DNA from 2 places in the Peribacillus sp. GL_122 genome. Region 2 is predicted to be linked to the other one. Evidence: predicted binding sites of a transcription regulator. Region 2 holds the regulator's gene; the other holds the start of a gene.
What was found. The regulator LexA, encoded in region 2, represses DNA repair genes until DNA is damaged. The targets are predictions, from matches to a motif close to CGAACATATGTTCG.
Positions count from the first base shown of each region.

Region 1: the regulator LexA is predicted to act here: its motif matches at 3,742-3,755, upstream of recA (recombinase RecA).

Region 1 is NZ_CM174415.1:1,765,381-1,770,785, reverse strand. Features, by position in the region: gene AC3ISB_RS08640 (TIGR00282 family metallophosphoesterase) at 1-484, opposite strand, end outside; gene rny (ribonuclease Y) at 637-2,196, opposite strand; gene recA (recombinase RecA) at 2,550-3,596, opposite strand; gene AC3ISB_RS08625 (competence/damage-inducible protein A) at 3,946-5,178, opposite strand; gene pgsA (CDP-diacylglycerol--glycerol-3-phosphate 3-phosphatidyltransferase) at 5,201-5,405, opposite strand, start outside.
Region 2 is NZ_CM174415.1:2,100,246-2,105,650, forward strand. Features, by position in the region: gene AC3ISB_RS10205 (esterase/lipase family protein) at 1-905, shown strand, start outside; gene AC3ISB_RS10210 (hypothetical protein) at 1,266-1,553, opposite strand; gene AC3ISB_RS10215 (glucosaminidase domain-containing protein) at 1,936-2,550, shown strand; gene lexA (transcriptional repressor LexA) at 2,759-3,382, opposite strand; gene yneA (cell division suppressor protein YneA) at 3,538-3,849, shown strand; gene AC3ISB_RS10230 (YneB family resolvase-like protein) at 3,869-4,525, shown strand; gene AC3ISB_RS10235 (DUF896 domain-containing protein) at 4,591-4,824, shown strand; gene tkt (transketolase) at 5,061-5,405, shown strand, end outside.

The sequences.
Region 1 (5,405 bases), 330 kb from region 2:
ACCCCATAGCTTGCTTTTCACTCGTAGCTTCTCCATGAAAATCGACAAAGATGATCGGTGTCTTTTTTCGAGCCTCCGCCACGAGTTCTTCCGCCTTTTTGAACGGACAATCCAAATCAGGCATGAACGTTCTCGCTTGCAAATTGATGATCGCTATTTCATGATGGTTCAATTTTAAAAATTTCATTCCTTCTCCAGGTGCCCCGTCTGGAAAGTTAGCTGGACGGACGAGATATTTCGCTTCATCAATAAAATTGAAAATATCACGATTATCCCATGTATGATTTCCCATGGTCACCGCCTGCGCTCCCCACTCTAAAAAACTTCGGTAAATCTTTTCTGTAATTCCCCGGCCACTTGCTGCATTCTCGCCATTGATGACCGTGATATGCGGACGATACTTTTCTTTTAACTTAGGAAGGTATTCTTGGATCATGTCACGACCAGGAGACCCCACTACATCTCCAATAAATAGCAATTTCATTGTAAAATCCTTTCTAGATTCACCTAATAATATGAATTATTCAAGTATGTATTGTAACATAATTTGGGGTAATTATAGGAATTACGCTTAACGACTAAAATCGGAAATAGAAAAAACGAAGTGGTTTGCACCACTTCGTCTTTCCTTTACAATTATTTGGCGTATTCGACTGCTCTTGTTTCACGGATGACCGTGACTTTTATATGACCTGGGTAATCGAGCTCTTCTTCAATCCTTTTCCGGATATCACGAGCGAGTCGATGTGCCGAAAGATCATCGATTTGTTCTGGTTTCACTAGAATCCGCACTTCTCGTCCGGCTTGAATCGCAAAAGATTTTTCCACTCCATCATAGGATTCGGAAATTTCCTCAAGTTTTTCAAGTCTTCTAATGTAATTTTCAAGCGTTTCACTTCTAGCTCCCGGTCTTGCAGCTGATAATGCATCAGCGGCAGCCACAAGCACTGATATGATGGAAGTTGGTTCCGTATCGCCATGATGTGAAGCGATGCTGTTAATGACAGTTGGATGCTCTTTATATTTGGTTGCTAATTCAACGCCAATTTCAACATGACTGCCTTCCACTTCATGATCAATCGCTTTCCCAATATCATGCAATAAACCTGCACGGCGGGCAAGAACTTCATCCTCACCAAGCTCAGCGGCCAGTAAACCTGAAAGCTGGGCCACCTCAATTGAATGTTTAAGTACGTTTTGCCCATAACTGGTACGGAACTTCAAACGTCCTAGTATTTTGATGAGATCTGGATGGAGACCGTGAACTCCAACTTCAAAAGTTGTTTGTTCACCAATTTCACGAATATGTTCATCTACCTCACGTCTTGCTTTGTCAACCATTTCTTCAATGCGAGCCGGATGGATCCGTCCGTCCTGAACAAGTTTCTCAAGAGCCAAGCGTGCCGTTTCCCGTCTAATTGGATCGAATCCGGATAAAATGACAGCTTCAGGAGTATCATCAATAATAAGGTCAATACCTGTTAGCGTTTCTAACGTCCGGATATTTCGTCCTTCACGTCCGATTATCCGTCCTTTCATTTCATCGTTTGGAAGATTTACTACAGAAACGGTGGTTTCTGCAACATGATCAGCCGCACAACGCTGAATGGCAAGAGAAAGGACTTCTTTTGCTTTTTTATCAGCTTCTTCTTTGGCACGGGTATCACTTTCTTTAATCATAAGCGCTACATCGTGAGCCAGCTCGTTTTCCATTCGGTCGATAATGATTGCTTTAGCTTCTTCACGAGTTAAACCGGAAACACGTTCAAGCTCTGTTTGCTGCTTACGAACCGTCTCGTCCACTTTGCTTTCCATCTCTTCAATATGCTGTTGTCTTTGGTTTAGAGAATCTTCTTTTTTCTCCAAAAGGCTCTCACGTTTGTCTAACGTTTCATCCTTGCGGTCCAGATTCTCTTCTCTTTGCAATAACCGATTTTCTTGTTTTTGTAATTCGTTCCTTCTTTCACGGGCTTCCCGATCCGAATCGGCACGAACTTTATGAATTTCATCTTTTGCTTCCAACAAGGCTTCTTTCTTAAGTGCTTCCGCTTCACGTTTTGCATCCTCAAGGATGTGTTCTGCAGAGCCCTTTGCCCCTGCTATTTTACTCTCAAATTTTGATTTGTGAATAAAATAACCAACAACTGCACCGACGATTAGGCCAAGCAAAGTGAAGATGATTGTCATGGGTTCCATCGTTTCACCTCCCCTTGCTATGAACTTTTTACATAAAATGTTGAACTGTCGGCAAGTACATTGCACATAAATTCAATATACAGCACTTAATTTTCAAAATTTTAGTTTGAAAAATTGTAAAATATACATATTAATTGTATAGTTGAGAATTTTTATTGTCAAGCGTTTGTCCCTTATGTATCAATGATTATTCAAGTTTTCTTAATATCAACCATCATAATCTACAGCATTCATTATGGAAGAAGTCTGTAAATCTGATTTCAATGCCCTTTAATCCGCTGAAAATTTCGCACTTTTCTCAAAATATACATAAAAGGCCTAAGCGAACAAGCTTAGGCCTTTTATAAATATCATTAATCAAGCAATTCAAAATGCTCTTCTGGTTCATTTTCTTCTGGCGGTAATTCATGCTCTCCATCGAGATTATAGTGATCTCTGATTTTCTGAGAAATTTCCTGAGCGATATCCTGATTTTCTTTCAAGAACAGCTTCGCATTTTCGCGACCTTGTCCGACACGCTCTTCATTGTATGAATACCACGAGCCACTTTTAAGGACGATATCAAGATCTGCACCCATATCGATGATTTCACCTTCCTGTGAAATCCCTTGACCATACATGATGTCAACTTCTGCTTGACGGAATGGTGGAGCAACCTTGTTTTTTACAACTTTGATTTTCGTTTTATTACCGACGATTTCATTACCTTGTTTTAATTGTTCCGCACGGCGCACTTCCAGACGAACAGTTGAATAGAACTTCAATGCCCGGCCTCCCGGAGTCGTTTCCGGATTTCCAAACATAACACCGATTTTTTCACGGACTTGGTTAATGAAAATGGCAATGGTATTTGATTTATTAATGGAACCAGACAGTTTTCTAAGTGCCTGAGACATCATCCGGGCTTGAAGACCCATATGGGAATCTCCCATTTCGCCTTCGATTTCAGCTTTAGGAACAAGTGCTGCCACCGAGTCAATGACAATGATATCCACCGCTCCACTTCGAACTAACGCTTCAGCGATTTCTAAGGCTTGTTCACCCGTATCAGGCTGTGAAAGCAGTAACTCATCGATATTCACACCAAGTTTTTCTGAATATGCTGGATCTAACGCATGCTCGGCATCAATGAATGCAGCCGTGCCGCCAGTCTTTTGTACCTCTGCAATAGCATGTAATGCAACAGTCGTTTTACCCGAGCTTTCAGGTCCATATATCTCAATGACCCGGCCTCTTGGATATCCGCCCACTCCCAATGCTACGTCCAATGCTAAAGAACCGCTTGAAATCGTTGAAATCCTACGATCAGTCTGTTCCCCAAGTTTCATAATAGAACCTTTACCAAATTGTTTTTCAATTTGTTTTAACGCCATATCTAAAGCCGCTTGACGATCACTCACTCAATTTCCTCCTCTATATTCAAATAATCGGCTGCCCGATTAAAGATGTACTTACGTTAGCAATTATTTGAGATCAAGGTTTGTACCCTGTCTCAAAACCTATCTTTACTATATACTCTTTTTACTATTTTGCCAAGCAAAAAGTCGAACATTCATTCGTTTTTTTCTTCTGGGATATTCTTTATAAAAAAAGCGTTTTATCTAAAGGAAATCTCCATTTCGTTTCACTTACTCCCCCAAAAAAACATTTTCATTGAATTAACTTTTTTCTTTTTTTCCCTATTTTTCAAGAAACAAACTTCTAAAACCAAATAAAAAGCAGAGCTGTAAAAAGCTCTGCTTATAGCGTTTATAAATCCCTTAATAGGTAATGACAGCCGTACTTCACACTCCGAATACGGTTTTGCGCCCTGCTGCCTGAAAGATTCAACTCCTTGAAATGAGTGTTTCCATCCCGATAGGAAATGCCAATAAATACTGTACCTACAGGCTTGCCTTCTTGTTCATCCGGCCCTGCAACGCCCGTAAAGCTTATGCCTACATCCGCATCGAGCTTGCTCCGGACATTAGAGGCCATTTCCATAGCACACTCACCGCTGACCACCCCATACTCGGAAATGGTATCATCACTGACGCCGAGGACATTAGACTTCGCATCATTCGTATAGCAGACAATTCCGCCTTTGAAGACTTTACCGGCGCCCGGGATGGTTGTCAGCTGTTCTTGGAACATCCCTCCGGTCAAGCTTTCAGCTGCCGCAATCGAAAGCTTGCGGACCGTTAATTCTTTTACAAGTTCCTTTATTAGCGAAGTATTATCACTTCCATAATGGAACTTGCCGACCCTGCTAAGAATTTCTTTTTCCGCTTTCAATATAAGCTCTTCGCATTTTTCTTTAGATGAGTCTTTAGCGGTGATCCTTAACGTCACTTCCCCTTCGGCTGCCAGTGGAGCAATTGTCGGATTCGTTTGATTGACAAGGAGATCTTCAATCACCGTTTCCAGTTCGGCTTCGCCTATACCGTAGAACCGAAGAACCTTGGAATCGATCCGTTCATGCTTTTCCAATTTATTCATGATCTTTTCATAACCATAACTTAAAAACATCGGCTCCATTTCACTTGGCGGACCAGGTAGAAGCATATATGTAATCCCAGATTTGGACAAGACCATTCCCGGTGCCATCCCATGATCGTTTGCCAACACTTCACTGCCTTCTAAGACAAGGGCCTGCTTTTTGTTGTTTTCCGTCATCGGACGTTCCCGTTTTTGGAAGTAAGCTTCAATGGATTGCAAAGCTTCATCATTAAAAACGAGCTTTTTCCCTATATGACGAGCAATCGTTTCTTTCGTCAAATCATCTTTGGTAGGACCAAGTCCACCGGTAAAGACAATCAAGTTCGCCCTTGATTCAGCGATTTCTATAGCTTGTTGTAAACGGCGGTCGTTATCCCCGACCACAGTATGGTAAAAAACGTTGATCCCCATTTCCGCAAACTGCTGCGATAAGAATCTTCCATTAGTGTTATTGATTTGTCCTAAAAGAAGCTCTGAGCCCACTGCAATGATTTCTGCATCCATCTTTTCAAAACCACCATTCGTTTTACTTTGAATTAACAAATACTTCTTTGTTTTTTATAAAATAATCCAAACCTGACCAGATTGTAAAGATTAATGCAATCCATAATGCGATATTAGCAAAAGGCAGTGAAATGAGGGCAAATGGAAGGTTATGCAGCAATAAAGCCGAAATAGAAACAATTTGTGCCCATGTTTTAATTTTTCCAAGCTGGTTCGCTGCTACCACT
Region 2 (5,405 bases):
TGAACAGAGGCCCGGTTCTTTCAGCTTTATCAATGGGTGGACAATATTTATCTTCATATGGCGAAAATGATGGTCTAGTAAATGTATGGAGTACAAAAATACCCTACGCAACACATTTATTTACGGATCCCAACTTTGATCACGACAATATCCGAGTCGGTTCAGCTGTATTTTCAAGAATTGAACCTTATTTAAGGAGTACTTCCACCACTGGGATTCCTGGCTTTAATGTCAATTATAAAGAACGAGTTGAAGATGATGTCATTACAACCGCACTCGCTCAAACTGTTCTGGGTGATGTCCTGAAACAAAATGTTTGGATTGAACAAAGTTTCCATGTAAATGAATCAGCCCCGGGTAATATAACCATATATACAGCCTCAGATGATGTCGAGGTTGAATTGATTTCTCCATCCAATAAAAAATATTCACCTTCCTTAAAGGTTGATTCAGCCAAAAATGAAACTTCCTTTTTTAATGGTGCAACCATCCAAACATTCAATAGAAACAACCTCGAAATCGGTGACTGGAAAGTGCGAATGAAGACTAAATCGCCAAAAGACGCCTACCTGTTCACAGCACAATTTAACGAAAAGAATCCCATTACATTAAGTATGGCCGGAAAAGTTAAGCAAAAAGATGCAAAATTTTTAATAAAGAATCCAATGAATGATAAAAAAACGCCAATCAGCACAACATTTTTGGTTCATTTAGTAGATGAAACCGGTAATGAAATTAGTAGGAAAAGCTCTATTAAGGTAATGGAGACCGAAAATTTTACTGGTACCCTTCCAGAAGTGCCTAAGTCAGGTGTATATAATGTAACAATTGACGTCAAGGAAAAAAATGTGGATGGCAGTGAAAGAACCCGGACGCTGGTTCGTTCGGTTTATATCGAGAAATAGTGAAATGCCTTCTCTTATTGAGAAGGTATCAAATTCGAAGAAAAGTCAGTTTTCCGGCTTGAGCGTCGTGAATTTCTTCAATCAGGTAGGGTTTCATCCATTAAAATCATGGTTCGGGATAAGAGCATTCCGAACCTCCTTTTTTTACTAAATGAATACCTTTTCTTAATTGAAAAGGTATTTTTGGGGTAATGTTTAATGGTATGGTTAGCTTGGGAGTTGGTGATTCAGCCAAAGGAAACATTCAGGTCGTAATTGTTAAAATAGATATTAATTTGACGGATCCTTCGATGAGGATAGAAGCAAGTCGGGCTCCTTGTAATACTAGAGATTGATGAATTGCAGCGAGAGACAAAGGGTTTAATCTGTCTTATGATAAGTGCCTCTATAAGACAAAATACCAGTTTTAAGTGCAGCATAATTGCCAATGCTTGCATAGCCATAAAACCAGCCCATGAAAATCCCTGCAACCAAGTGATTACGATGACTGATGAAAATGGAAATGAATAAGCCAAGACCCAAAGCGATGGTAGGGATGAATTTTGGCTGAATATGAAAAATGACCTTAATAAGTTGAGTAAGAATCATGATGATCGGAATGGCTATTACCGCATCCCAAAAGTTTGTATGGATGGTTGGGAAGTCCATAATTTCACCACCTTAAATTGTAGTTTTCAATATTAATTTTCACTTTTTATCAAGGCTTTATACAATAATAAATAAATTCATATTTAAAACTAATAAATAAAAGGTTATGCAACCAGGTTTTGAAGATTTTCAGAGTTCAATTTTAAAGCCATCAATCCATATAATTATATGGATTGATGGCTTTTTCTGGTTGGCAGCGGGAATGGTTTAATAATACACGGAGCGAGCCAACATAAGTATGTTTATCTATAGTAAAAATAATGAACGAAATATCGGACTCATTTTTGATGGACAAGCTGTAACCTTTCTCATGGTTAAGAATACGATATGAATGAAAATAAACAGTAAAAAATAAAGTAATACCTATTAATGGGAGGTTCTATTGAGCAAGGAAACATTTATTAAGGAAATTGCTCCTTATGCCCAGAAAATTCAAAAGGAATTTAATATTTTACCTTCTGTTGTCATTGCACAAGCTTGCTTGGAGAGTGGATATGGGACAAGCTTATTAGCAAATCAAGGAAAAAATATATTCGGTACAAAAGGTGACTTTAAGGGTGAGTCTGTCATTATCCAAACAATGGAATACGTCAACTATGTGCCCGTTCAAGTATGGAACAAATTCAGAAAATACCCATCTTGGGAAGAAAGTCTTCGAGATCTTGCCAATCTATACGTAAAGGGGACGTCATGGAATAGAAGCCTATATACATCTGTCATTGGAGAAAAAGATTACAAAAAAGCACTCAAAGCAATAATCGATGCGGGGTATGCCTCGGATCCGAAATATACAGAAAAACTGGTGAACCTTATCGAAACAAGCGATTTAACTATATATGATGCAAGCAATGAGGAGGTTTATCATATTGTCAAAAAGGGGGATTCCATCTCTGCGCTTGCAAAAGCATATGGTTCTACACAAGTGCAGATTCAAAAGTGGAATGACTTGGTCGATCTTAACCTTATTAAAGTGAACCAAAGATTAAGAGTGAAATGAATTTTAACTGAGAGCGGTATTTTTTAACGCTCTCCTTTTTTATTTGAATGAACTTCTTGCCAAAGTACTTACATCCGTTATAAAAGATGTGATATTCCCATGAAAATGGATTCTATTAAAAAAATATATCAAAACCTACTCTTCCATATGCATATTGAGAGAATTCAGGACATAAATTAAACAAACAAAAAAAGCGCGGTTAGCGCTTTTAGTGTATTTGTCTATATAAGCCTATTACTTTTCCAAGTATCGAAACATCTCGTAAAATAATTGGTTCCATATTTGAGTTCTCAGGCTGAAGCCTTATGTAATCCGGTTCCTTAAAGAATCGTTTTACAGTGGCTTCATCATCTTCCGTCATGGCCACGACGATATCTCCATTATTGGCATTGCTTTGTTGTTTGACGATGACATAGTCTCCATCATGAATTCCAGCTTCGATCATACTTTCACCCATGATTTCCAGCATGAATACATGGTCATCATGTGGAACCATGCTTTCGGGAAGCGGAAAGTATTCTTCTATGTTCTCGATGGCCGTTATGGGCATGCCCGCTGTTACTTTTCCAAGTAACGGCACGTTCACGACATTGGCTTTGGGAATATTGTTCGCTTCCTCCGAATTCATTATTTCAATGGCCCTTGGCTTGGTTGGGTCACGTCTAATCAGGCCTTTACTTTCCAGGCGGGATAAATGTCCGTGTACTGTTGAACTTGATGCAAGTCCCACTGCTTCGCCAATCTCCCGTACGGAAGGTGGATACCCTTTTTGGCGAACCTCTTCTTTAATGAAATCAAGAATATCTTGCTGCCGTTTTGATAGTTTAGTCATTTGTGCACCTCTTCCCCAATGTTCTTTGCTATATTATAGCATGGCCCCCAACTCTATACAAACATAAGTTCGAATTTTGTTGTTGACTGAAACAAACGTTCGTATTATAATTTGATCATAACATACGAACGAACATTCGCTTTGGAGGGATATTTATGAAAAAATTATACAAAAATTATATTTATACGATTCTATTAGCGGGATCAGTATTCATCTTTTCAATTTTATTCTCTTGTACATTGAACAATGATCAAAAAAATGATTTCCTTTCTATAGAAGTAAGTGAAGGTGACACCCTATGGGAAATTGCCGAAGAATATGAAGAAGCAAATTTGACAAAAAAAGAATTCATTGGTTGGATAGAAGAGCATAATGGAGTCAGAGCGGATTCGATTAAACCTGGTCAAGTCATCGTCATTCCAGTAAAAGGGGAAGAACTTGTTCAGAATTTGGCCAGTGAGCAGTAAGCAGTGAAGGTAGGGTATTATGAAAGCGGTAATCTATTGTAGGGTCAGCACAGAAAAAGAGTCACAGGAAACATCATTGGCAAGGCAAGAAGATGAATTAGTCAAATTGGCAGAAAAGATGGATGCTGAAGTCATTTCCATAATAAAAGAACAGGCAAGTGGTTATGAGTTGAATAGGGATGGCATTTTTGACATGCTCGAACTATTTAAAACCAAAGAAGCTGAAGTACTATTAATCCAGGACGAAACAAGACTGGGAAGAGGAAATGCCAAAATAGCCCTTTTCCATGTCATCCTTAAAGAAGATGTGAAAATTTATACGCTCTCACACGATGGGGAACTTGAGCTATCTGATTCGGATGCGATGGTCATCCAGATAGTCGGAATTGTAGAAGAATATCAAAGGAAACTACATAATCTTAAAATAAAGCGCGGGATGATAAGGGCCGTTGAAAAAGGGTATCGTCCTCAAAAAAATCTTCAGAATCAAAGGAATTCCACTGGAAGGGACCGTAAGGAGATTCCTATAGAGGAAATTATTAAACTTCGAGCCAATGGATTGACATTTGCAGAAATCGCAGCAACTTTAAGGGGCTTTGGATACAATGTTTCTAAGGCTACGGTGAACAGGCGTTTCCTCGAACATCAACTGAATACACTGGAAAGTCAATCATAGAACTTGTAATTTCGCTATTTTTTTAATACCATGACAATATCCGCAGATTATGAAGGAGCGAAATTATGTTATCAAAAGAAAAATTAGCCCGTATTAATGAACTTTCTAAAAAGGCAAAGGCTGAAGGTTTGACGGAAGTTGAGGCAAAAGAGCAAACCCAATTGAGAAGTGAGTATTTGGAAACATTCAGAAAGTCCATGACCAATACGTTGGAGCATGTGAAAGTCGTGGATCCAGAAGGTAATGATGTCACTCCTCAAAAGATAAAAAATATAAAAGAAAAAAGAAACTTACATTAATAAAAGCTTGGATTCTTCTGATGGAACATTCCATTTGAGGATTCTATTAGCATTTTGGAGTAAAATGAGAGTGCATTCATGTATGTATTCTCCTATTTAGTTTAATCTAAATAGGGGACTTCTCTTATTTCTAGAAAATTGTAATATTGGGGCAGTAAATAGTGATTTTAGTTGTGATATTAAGCTTGTCACTATAATATAAAGAGGTACATTACAGGAAGGGATGTTTTTACGATATGTTAGATAAATTAGATGCACTTTCTATTAATACGATTCGTACATTATCGATTGATGCAATTGAAAAGGCTAATTCTGGCCATCCAGGTATGCCAATGGGTGCGGCGCCGATGGCGTATAAACTATGGACAGAATATATGAACCATAACCCGAAAAATCCAGATTGGTTTAATAGAGACCGCTTTGTTCTCTCAGCTGGTCATGGGTCTATGTTGTTATACAGCCTTCTTCATCTATCGGGCTATGGCTTATCTATCGATGATTTGAAAAGCTTCCGCCAATGGGGCAGTAAAACTCCAGGACATCCTGAATACGGACATACGGCTGGTGTAGATGCAACTACT